Regions from separate parts of the Burkholderia contaminans genome, predicted to be linked through region 1. Evidence: predicted binding sites of a transcription regulator. Region 1 holds the regulator's gene; the other holds the start of a gene.

Region 1 (4,422 bases):
GGCCGCCGCGGTGGCCGACGCCGTGAAGTCGCGCATCGAGCGGATCGTCAACGATACGGTGATGCAGGAGCTCGGCGAACTGCGCGGGATGATGGCGGAGCAGTTCGACAGCCTGATGTGGCACGACCGCCAGCGTCGCAGCGCCGTGCACGGCGCGCTGACGAAGCACCTGTTCGCGGCCGGTTTCTCCGCGCAGCTCGTGCGGATGCTGGTCGACAACATGCCGGCCGGCGACGGCGCGCAGACCTTCGAACAGGCCGCCGAATGGGCGCAGTCGGTGCTCGCGTCGAACCTGCCGGTGCTCGACAGCGAAGATGCGCTGATGGAGCGCGGCGGCGTGTTCGCGCTGATGGGGCCGACGGGCGTCGGCAAGACGACCACCACCGCGAAGCTGGCCGCACGCTGCGTGATGCGCTTCGGCGCGAGCAAGGTCGCGCTGCTGACCACCGACAGCTACCGGATCGGTGGCCACGAGCAACTGCGCATCTTCGGCAAGATCCTCGGCGTGCCGGTGCACGCGGTGAAGGATGCGGGCGACCTCGCGCTCGCGCTGTCCGAGCTGCGCAACAAGCACATCGTGCTGATCGACACGATCGGCATGAGCCAGCGCGACCGCGCGGTATCCGACCAGATCGCGATGCTGCACGGCGCGAACGCGCCGGTGCAGCGCCTGCTGCTGCTCAACGCGACGAGCCACGGCGACACGCTCAACGAAGTCGTGCAGGCGTACCGCAGCGCGGGCGAGCATCCGGACCTGGCCGGCTGCATCCTCACGAAGCTCGACGAGGCGACCCACCTCGGCGGCGTGCTCGACACGGTGATCCGCTACAAGCTGCCGATCCACTACGTGTCGACCGGCCAGAAAGTGCCGGAGAACCTGTACGTCGCCTCGACCAAATTCCTGCTGAAGAGCGCGTTCTGTGTCCCGCGCGACGGCTCGCCCTTCGTGCCGCAAGACGAGGACATGCCGACGCTGCTTTCCGCACTGACCGCACGTTCCACCGCCGAGCTTCACGAGGTGCGATTTGGATAAACGAATCATCGACCAGGCCGAAGGGCTGCGGCGCCTGCTGGCCGGGCGCGCATCACGCATCGTCGCGGTGGCGGGCGGGCCGGCGGGTGTCGGCTGCACGTCCACCGTCGTGAACCTGGCGGCGGCGCTCGCGTCGCTCGGCAAGGATGTGCTCGTCGTCGACGAGCGAGCCGACGTGCATTCGGCCAGCGCGACGCTGGCGGGCGCGTGGCTGCGCGACGGCGAGCGCATGCGGGTCGCGGCCGGCTTCGGCCTGTGCGCCGCGGCGCGGCTCGCGCGTACCGGCTACACCGATGCGCAGCTGAGCGATTTCATCGACGGGCCGGCCGACATCGTCCTCGTCGACGCGCAGCTCGGCGCCGACGGCTCGTTATCGGCGCTCGCACGCGAAGCGCACGACGTGCTGGTCGTCACGCGGGTCGCCGCACAGGCGATCACCGAGGCGTATGCATACATGAAGCGGCTGCATTTCGCGCATGCGTTCGCGCAGTTCCGCGTGCTGACCAATCACGTCGGCAGTCATGCGGACGCGAAGGTCGCGTTCGACAACCTCGCGGGCGTCGCGAGCCGCTACCTGACCGTGTCGATCGCCGACGCGGGCTGCGTGAGCGCCGATCCGCTCGTCGAGCATGCACGCGAGCTGACGCGCGCCGCGGTCGACGCGTTCCCGTCGTCGCCCGCCGCGCGGGACTACCGGCAGATCGCCGCCGACCTGCTGTACTGGCCGATGCGCCCGGGTTCGGGTTCGGGTGCGGGTGCGGGTGCGGGTGCGGGCCGCGCCGTGCACGCGGGCGGCAAGCCGTCGTATGAGGCGGGCGCGGCACACGCCGCGTGAGCGCCATCGGAAGGAGAGAGCCATGATGTACAACGCTCAAGGAAAGATGTCCCAGGCCGACGTGCTCGCGCAGTATGCGCCGCTCGTGCGACGCCTCGGGCTGCAGCTCGTCGCGAAGATGCCGGCGAGCGTCGACCTCGACGACCTGATCCAGGCCGGCATGATCGGCCTGATGGACGCGGCCGGCCGCTACAAGGAGGACCAGGGCGCGCAGTTCGAGACCTACGCGACCCAGCGTATCCGCGGTGCGATGCTCGACGAACTGCGCAGCAACGACTGGCTGCCGCGCAGCCTGCGCAAGACGTCGCGCGAGGTCGAGCACGCGGTGCACCAGGTCGAGCAGCATCTCGGCCGCTCGGCGAGCGAGACCGAGATCGCGCAGCACCTGAACATGCCGCTCGACGAATACCAGGGGATGCTGCAGGACCTGCACGGCAGCCAGCTGATCTACTACGAGGATTTCGACCGCGCGGCCGACGACGAGCCGTTCCTCGACCGCTATCGCGTCGATCACGCCGATCCGCTGTCGGCGCTGCTCGACGAGCACCTGCGCGAAGCGCTCGTCGAGGCGATCGAGCGCCTGCCGGAGCGCGAGAAGCTGCTGATGTCGCTGTATTACGAACGGGGTCTGAATCTGCGCGAGATCGGCGCGGTGCTCGAAGTAAGCGAATCGCGCGTGTGCCAGCTGCACAGCCAGGCCGTCGCGCGCTTGCGCGCACGGCTGCGCGAACAGGCGTGGGTCGGCGCGGAGTCCTGACCCTTTCCTGACGGCCACGCGCGCCGACGGCGCGCGCTTGTGCCGGGTACGCACCGTATGTGCGCCGTGCTTGCGCATTCAGCGCGCCGATTTGCTACAATCCTCTCCGCTTTCCGAGGAGCGTTGCGACGGACCACTCTGTGTCCGCCAGGCTCGGAAGGCTTCACCAAGCAGCCGTGCGGCACAACCGCTTCGGCCCCGCTTCCTGAACGGCGCTCACGTCACCAATCTAGAAACTTTTTAGAAAGGAGGGCGTGATGAACGCCATTATCGATTCCAAAGCTACCCACGATTACGTCGTCGCCGACATGGCGCTGGCCGGCTGGGGCCGCAAGGAACTGAACATCGCCGAGACCGAAATGCCGGGCCTCGTGCAGATCCGTGACGAATACAAGGCACAGCAGCCGCTGAAGGGCGCGCGCATTGCCGGTTCGCTGCACATGACGATCCAGACGGGCGTGCTGATCGAGACGCTGAAGGCGCTCGGCGCGGACGTCCGCTGGGCCTCGTGCAACATCTTCTCGACGCAGGACCACGCTGCTGCCGCGATCGTCGAAGCCGGCACGCCGGTGTTCGCGTTCAAGGGCGAATCGCTCGACGAATACTGGGAATTCTCGCACCGCATCTTCGAATGGCCGAACGGCGAATTCGCGAACATGATCCTGGACGACGGCGGCGACGCAACGCTGCTGCTGATCCTCGGCGCGAAGGCCGAGAAGGACCGTTCGGTGATCGCGAAGCCGACCAACGAGGAAGAAGTCGCGCTGTACAAGTCGATCGCGAAGCATCTCGACGCCGACCCGACCTGGTACTCGACGCGCCTCGCGCACATCAAGGGCGTGACCGAAGAAACCACGACCGGCGTGCACCGCCTGTACCAGATGGAAAAGGACGGCCGCCTGCCGTTCCCGGCGTTCAACGTGAACGATTCGGTCACGAAGTCGAAGTTCGACAACCTGTACGGCTGCCGTGAATCGCTGGTCGACGGCATCAAGCGCGCGACCGACGTGATGATCGCGGGCAAGGTCGCGGTCGTCGCGGGCTACGGCGACGTGGGCAAGGGCTGCGCGCAATCGCTGCGCGGCCTGGGCGCGACCGTGTGGGTCACCGAAATCGACCCGATCTGCGCACTGCAGGCGGCGATGGAAGGCTACCGCGTCGTGACGATGGAATACGCGGCCGACAAGGCCGACATCTTCGTGACGGCCACCGGCAACTACCACGTGATCAACCACGATCACATGAAGGCGATGCGCCACAACGCGATCGTCTGCAACATCGGTCACTTCGACTCGGAAATCGACGTCGCGTCCACCCGCCAGTACCAGTGGGAAAACATCAAGCCGCAGGTCGACCACATCATCTTCCCGGACGGCAAGCGTGTGATCCTGCTGGCGGAAGGTCGCCTCGTGAACCTCGGCTGCGCGACCGGCCACCCGTCGTTCGTGATGTCGAACTCGTTCGCGAACCAGACGCTCGCGCAGATCGAGCTGTTCGTGCGCGGCAACGAGTACGAGAACAAGGTGTACGTGCTGCCGAAGCACCTCGATGAAAAGGTCGCACGCCTGCACCTGGCGCGCATCGGCGCGAACCTGTCCGTGCTGTCGGACGAGCAGGCTTCGTACATCGGCGTGCAGAAGGACGGCCCGTTCAAGCCGAACCACTACCGCTACTGATCCGGTGCGCCGCTGCCGCGGTGCCGTGCGCACGTCACTCGCGCACCCGGTACGGCGGCACGGCGCGGGATCGCTGGCTGCCGCGGCGCGCCTTCGGGCACCCGCGGCGGCCGGCGGCGGC
Region 2 (4,422 bases), on a different replicon from region 1:
TTCCCGCTCCACCGCCACGTTCGTGCTGCCCGCAGCGCACATCGCCGGCCAGCCCGTGCGCACACATGCCGATGCGCCCGGCGCGCCGATCTTCGACGCGTCGACCGGTGCCGCGATCGGCTGGCAGGAATTCGCGACGGCCGCGCACGTCGATGCCGCGGTGCGCGCCGCGCGCGATGCGTTCGCCGGCTGGCGCGATACGCCGCCCGCCGAACGCGGCCGCATTCTCGCGACGATCGCCGCGCGCGTCGAAGCCTCGCGCGATCGCCCGGCGGCGCTGCAGATGCAGGTGAGCGGCAAGCCGCCGTTCGAGGCCGACGCCGATGTCGGCGACGTGGCCGCCACGTTCGCGTACTACGCGAAGCTGTGCGAGGACCCGGCGCTGTTCGCCGCCGAACCGGTCGCACTGCCGAGCGACGCCGTCACGGCCGAACGCTTCTACGACTCCGTCGGCGTCGCGGCGCTCGTCATGCCGTGGAACTTCCCGATGGTCACGACCGCGTGGAAGCTCGCGCCCGCGCTCGCAGCGGGCTGCGCGGTCGTGCTGAAGCCGTCCGAACTCACGTCGCCCACCGAGCACGCACTGCTCGACATCGTCGCCGAAGCCGGTGTGCCGGCCGGCATCGTCAACGTCGTGAACGGCGGCGCCGAAGTCGGCGCGGCGCTGACCGCGCACCCGCTGATCGACAAGATCTCGTTTACCGGCAGCACCGCGGCCGGCCGCAAGGTCATGCAGGCCGCGGCCGTCGACATGAAGCGCGTGACGCTCGAACTCGGCGGCAAGTCGTCGCTGATCGTGCGCGACGATGCCGATCTCGACGTCGCGGTGTCGCTCGCCGTCGCGGGCGCCTTCACGAACGCGGGCCAGATGTGCTCGGCCACCGCGCGCATCCTCGTGCACGACAGCGTGTACCGCAGCTTCATGGCCGCGTTCGAGACGGCCGTGCGCGCGCTCGTCGTCGCGCCGCCGGCCGCGGAACAGGTCGCGATGGGGCCGCTGATCTCCGCCGCGCAGCGTACGCGCGTCGAAGCGATGCTCCAGCAAGGCATCGAGGCGGGCGCACGCGTCGCGTTCAGCGGCCGCGTGGCGGATGCCGGCGGCGACGGCTTCTTCATGGCGCCCGTCGTGATCGCCGAGCCGGCCGCCGACAACCCGCTGTGGACCGACGAAGTGTTCGGCCCCGTTGCGTGCGTGAAATCGTTCCGCACCGACGACGAAGCGATCGCGCTCGCGAACGACACGCGCTACGGGCTCGTCGCGACCGTCGTCACACGCGATGCGGTCATCGCGAAGCAATTCCAGCAGCGCGTGCGCGCAGGGCTCGTGTGGATCAACGCGCCGCAGCTCATCTACCCGCACGTGTGCTGGGGCGGCTTCGGGCTCAGCGGGATCGGGCGTGAACTCGGCGTGGCGGGGCTGCGAAGCTATCAGGAACTGCGCCACGCGATGCGCGCGATCGACTGACGACGACTGACCAGTGGGGCCTTCCAGGCCGTTGGCGGCACCGTGTCTCGTGGCACGGTGCCGTTTTTTTATCGATTTCCGGAAAGAGGCCCCGGGCAGCCGGGCAACCTTAGGGTATTCGTTACCTTTTTCCGGATCTCTTCCGACCGGCAACTCACGTAACGGCCATGCATTTTTTGACTTCGATCAAGAAAATCGCGCAGATCGGCATGCGCAAACGTGTGCAACACAGGCATCACGCGCGATGCGTGGAATCACGGGTTCAGTTGTCCGGACGATCGCCGTTATTGCATCAACACCCGTCGATCGACGTCTTCTTGCAGCGAATCGACGCCGTCGCGGGCATGGAGCGGAACAACCGGACGTCCCGCTCGCTTTTCGACAACGGATGCAGCAGCGCAAGTCGCGGACGAGGTAATCATGTTTGTAGCCATCGGGTGGATCGTCGTCATCGGGTCGGTGATCGGCAGTTTCGTCGGCGTGGGCGGCCATGTGCCGGCCCTGCTTCAACCATTCGAGCTCCTATGCATTTTCGGCGCGGCGCTCGGTGCGTTCGTCGTCAGCAATCCGGTCACGACGCTGAAGAAGACGCTCAAGAGCCTGCCCACCTGTTTCAAGGGCGGCGGCTACACGAAGCAGCAATACGTCGAACTGATCGCGCTGCTGTACGAACTGCTGCAGAAGGCGCGCAAGGACGGCATGATGGCGCTCGAGGCCGACGTCGATGCGCCCGAGCAAAGCCCGCTGTTCCAGAAGTATTCGCACGTGCTCGAAGACCATCACCTGCTCGATTTCATCGTCGACTATCTGCGGATGATGTCGAGCGGCAACGTGAACGTGCTGGAGATGCAGGACCTGATGGACGAGGAACTGCATACGCACCACGCTGAGGCATCGGTCGCGGCCAATGCGATCCAGAAGATGGCGGACGGCCTCCCGGCGTTCGGCATCGTCGCCGCGGTGATGGGGGTCGTGCATACGATGGGCTCGGTCGGCGCGCCGCCCGCCGTGCTCGGCAAGATGATCGCCGGCGCGCTCGTCGGCACCTTCCTCGGCATCCTGCTCGCGTATGGCTTCGTCGGCCCGCTCGCGGATCTGCTCAACGCGAAGGGCCGCGCGGCGGCCAAGCCGTTCCACTGCGTGAAGGCCGTGCTGCTCGCGTCGATGAGCGGCTACGCACCGGCGGTGGCGGTGGAATTCGGCCGCAAGGTGCTGTTCACCGCCGATCGCCCGAGCTTCAAGGAGCTCGACGAGGCCGTGCGCGCGACGAAGTCGCCCAAGGCCGCGTAACGGGGGCACCATGGCCGACAGTCGCTCCAATCCGCCGAAACAGGCTCCGCTCGTCGTCGTGCGCCGCAGGAAAAGCGAGGACCACGACGCCCACCACGGCGGCGCCTGGAAAATCGCGTACGCCGATTTCGTCACGGCGATGATGGCGTTCTTCCTGCTGATGTGGCTGCTCGGCTCGGTGTCCAAGTACGACAAGCAGGGGATCGAGGACTACTTCAACACGCCGCTGTCGACCCTCCTCTCCGGCGGGAAAGACGGGCAGGCGCCGCGCCCGAGCGTCGTGCAGGGTGGCGGCCGCGACATGACGAACCCGGCGCCGGCGATCGACACCCAGGCGCAACCGGTGCCGGCCAGCTCGCCCGCGGCACTCGCCGGCATCGTCGATACGCAAAAGCTCGAACGCCTGAAGGCGAAGCTGAGCGCGGCGATCGCACATAGCCCGTCGTTGCGCGCGTACCAGGACCAGATCCGGATCGCGATCACCAACGAGGGCCTGCGCATCGAGATCGTCGATTCGCTGAAGCGACCGATGTTCGCGTCGGGTAGTGCGCAGCCTGAAAGCTACGCCACCGCGATCCTCTCCCAGATCGGGACGACACTCGACGATGTCGAAAACCGCGTGTCGATCGCGGGGCATACCGACTCGACGCCGTATTCCGGCGGCTCGACCGGCTATTCGAACTGGGAGCTGTCCAGCGATCGAGCGAACGCCGCGCGGCGCGCGCTGGTCGCGGGCGGGTTGCGGGAGGAGAAGCTGCTCCAGGTGCGCGGGCTTGCGGATGTCCTGCCGCTCGACAAGAACGTGGCGGACGAGCCGACCAATCGCCGCATCAGCATCCTCGTGATGAACAATGCCGCCGAGCAGGCTTTCTTTCACGACGGTGGCCGGGCGACCGTGGACGAGACGGCGGGCGCGCGGGCCGCGGCGCTGCCGGCGGCGGTTACGCGAGGGCACTAGACGCATTGGCATTCACGACTTCGGGGCGGACGCGCGCGACCCTCGCGCGCCGCGTCGTGCCCGGCAGCATGCCGCCGGAGCGCATCGACGTATTGTTCGTCGGGCGGTGTGTCGAGGAGGTGATCTCGCATCCCGCGCCGGCATCGCTCCCCGTTTCGCATGCAGCCTCCACCTCAGCCTCTCCCCCGCCTCAGTGCCGCTCACCGACGATTCAACCGCGCTCTGCTGACCGCGCCGCGCGGCCTGGCGTCGTGATTTTCCCGGAATTTCGTGCGTTATATTCCGTGGTATATTTCGCCAATCTTTCGCGCATCCGTCCCCGGCCCGACCCTGCCGGACAGAGGTCAACATGCACGCTCCGCCCTTTCGCCTGTCCCGCACGGCGGATCTCTCGTCGCCCGGCGGCAACCTGCCCGCGGCAACCGGCACGCGGATCGACGCATGCTGCGCGCGGTCGAGCGCGCAACCGACCGAGCCGAAGCGCCGCACGCGCCTGTCCGAACTCGATGCGAACCTGCACTGCTCGATCATCGGCACCTGCCTGACCACGCACGAACTGCGCAAGCTCGTGCCGAAATTCACCGACCTCGATCGCCGGCACGCGACCGATCTGGAGATCCATCACGCGGCCGTCGAACTCGCCATCGACGGCACGGCCGGTGCCAAGGCGTTGCACAAGGCGCTCGACGAGCGCTACGCCGGCGCGATC

Evidence for each region. Region 1 encodes FliA, which starts transcription of late flagellar genes. Its sites were predicted from a motif close to CTAAAGTTTNNNNNNNNNNNGCCGNTA; they were not measured.
Region 2: the regulator FliA is predicted to act here: its motif matches at 1,726-1,752, upstream of motA (flagellar motor stator protein MotA).

What each region holds. Positions count from the first base shown of each region.
Region 1 covers NZ_CP090640.1:1,282,514-1,286,935, forward strand. Annotated here, with positions in the region: partial or broken gene flhF (flagellar biosynthesis GTPase FlhF) at 1-1,033, shown strand, start outside; gene LXE91_RS05955 (nucleotide-binding protein) at 1,026-1,868, shown strand; gene LXE91_RS05960 (RNA polymerase sigma factor FliA) at 1,891-2,625, shown strand; S-adenosyl-L-homocysteine riboswitch at 2,735-2,850, shown strand; gene ahcY (adenosylhomocysteinase) at 2,883-4,301, shown strand.
Region 2 covers NZ_CP090641.1:2,080,721-2,085,142, reverse strand. Annotated here, with positions in the region: gene LXE91_RS26980 (aldehyde dehydrogenase family protein) at 1-1,465, shown strand, start outside; gene motA (flagellar motor stator protein MotA) at 1,886-2,755, shown strand; gene motB (flagellar motor protein MotB) at 2,766-3,713, shown strand; gene LXE91_RS26965 (DUF2325 domain-containing protein) at 4,063-4,422, shown strand, end outside.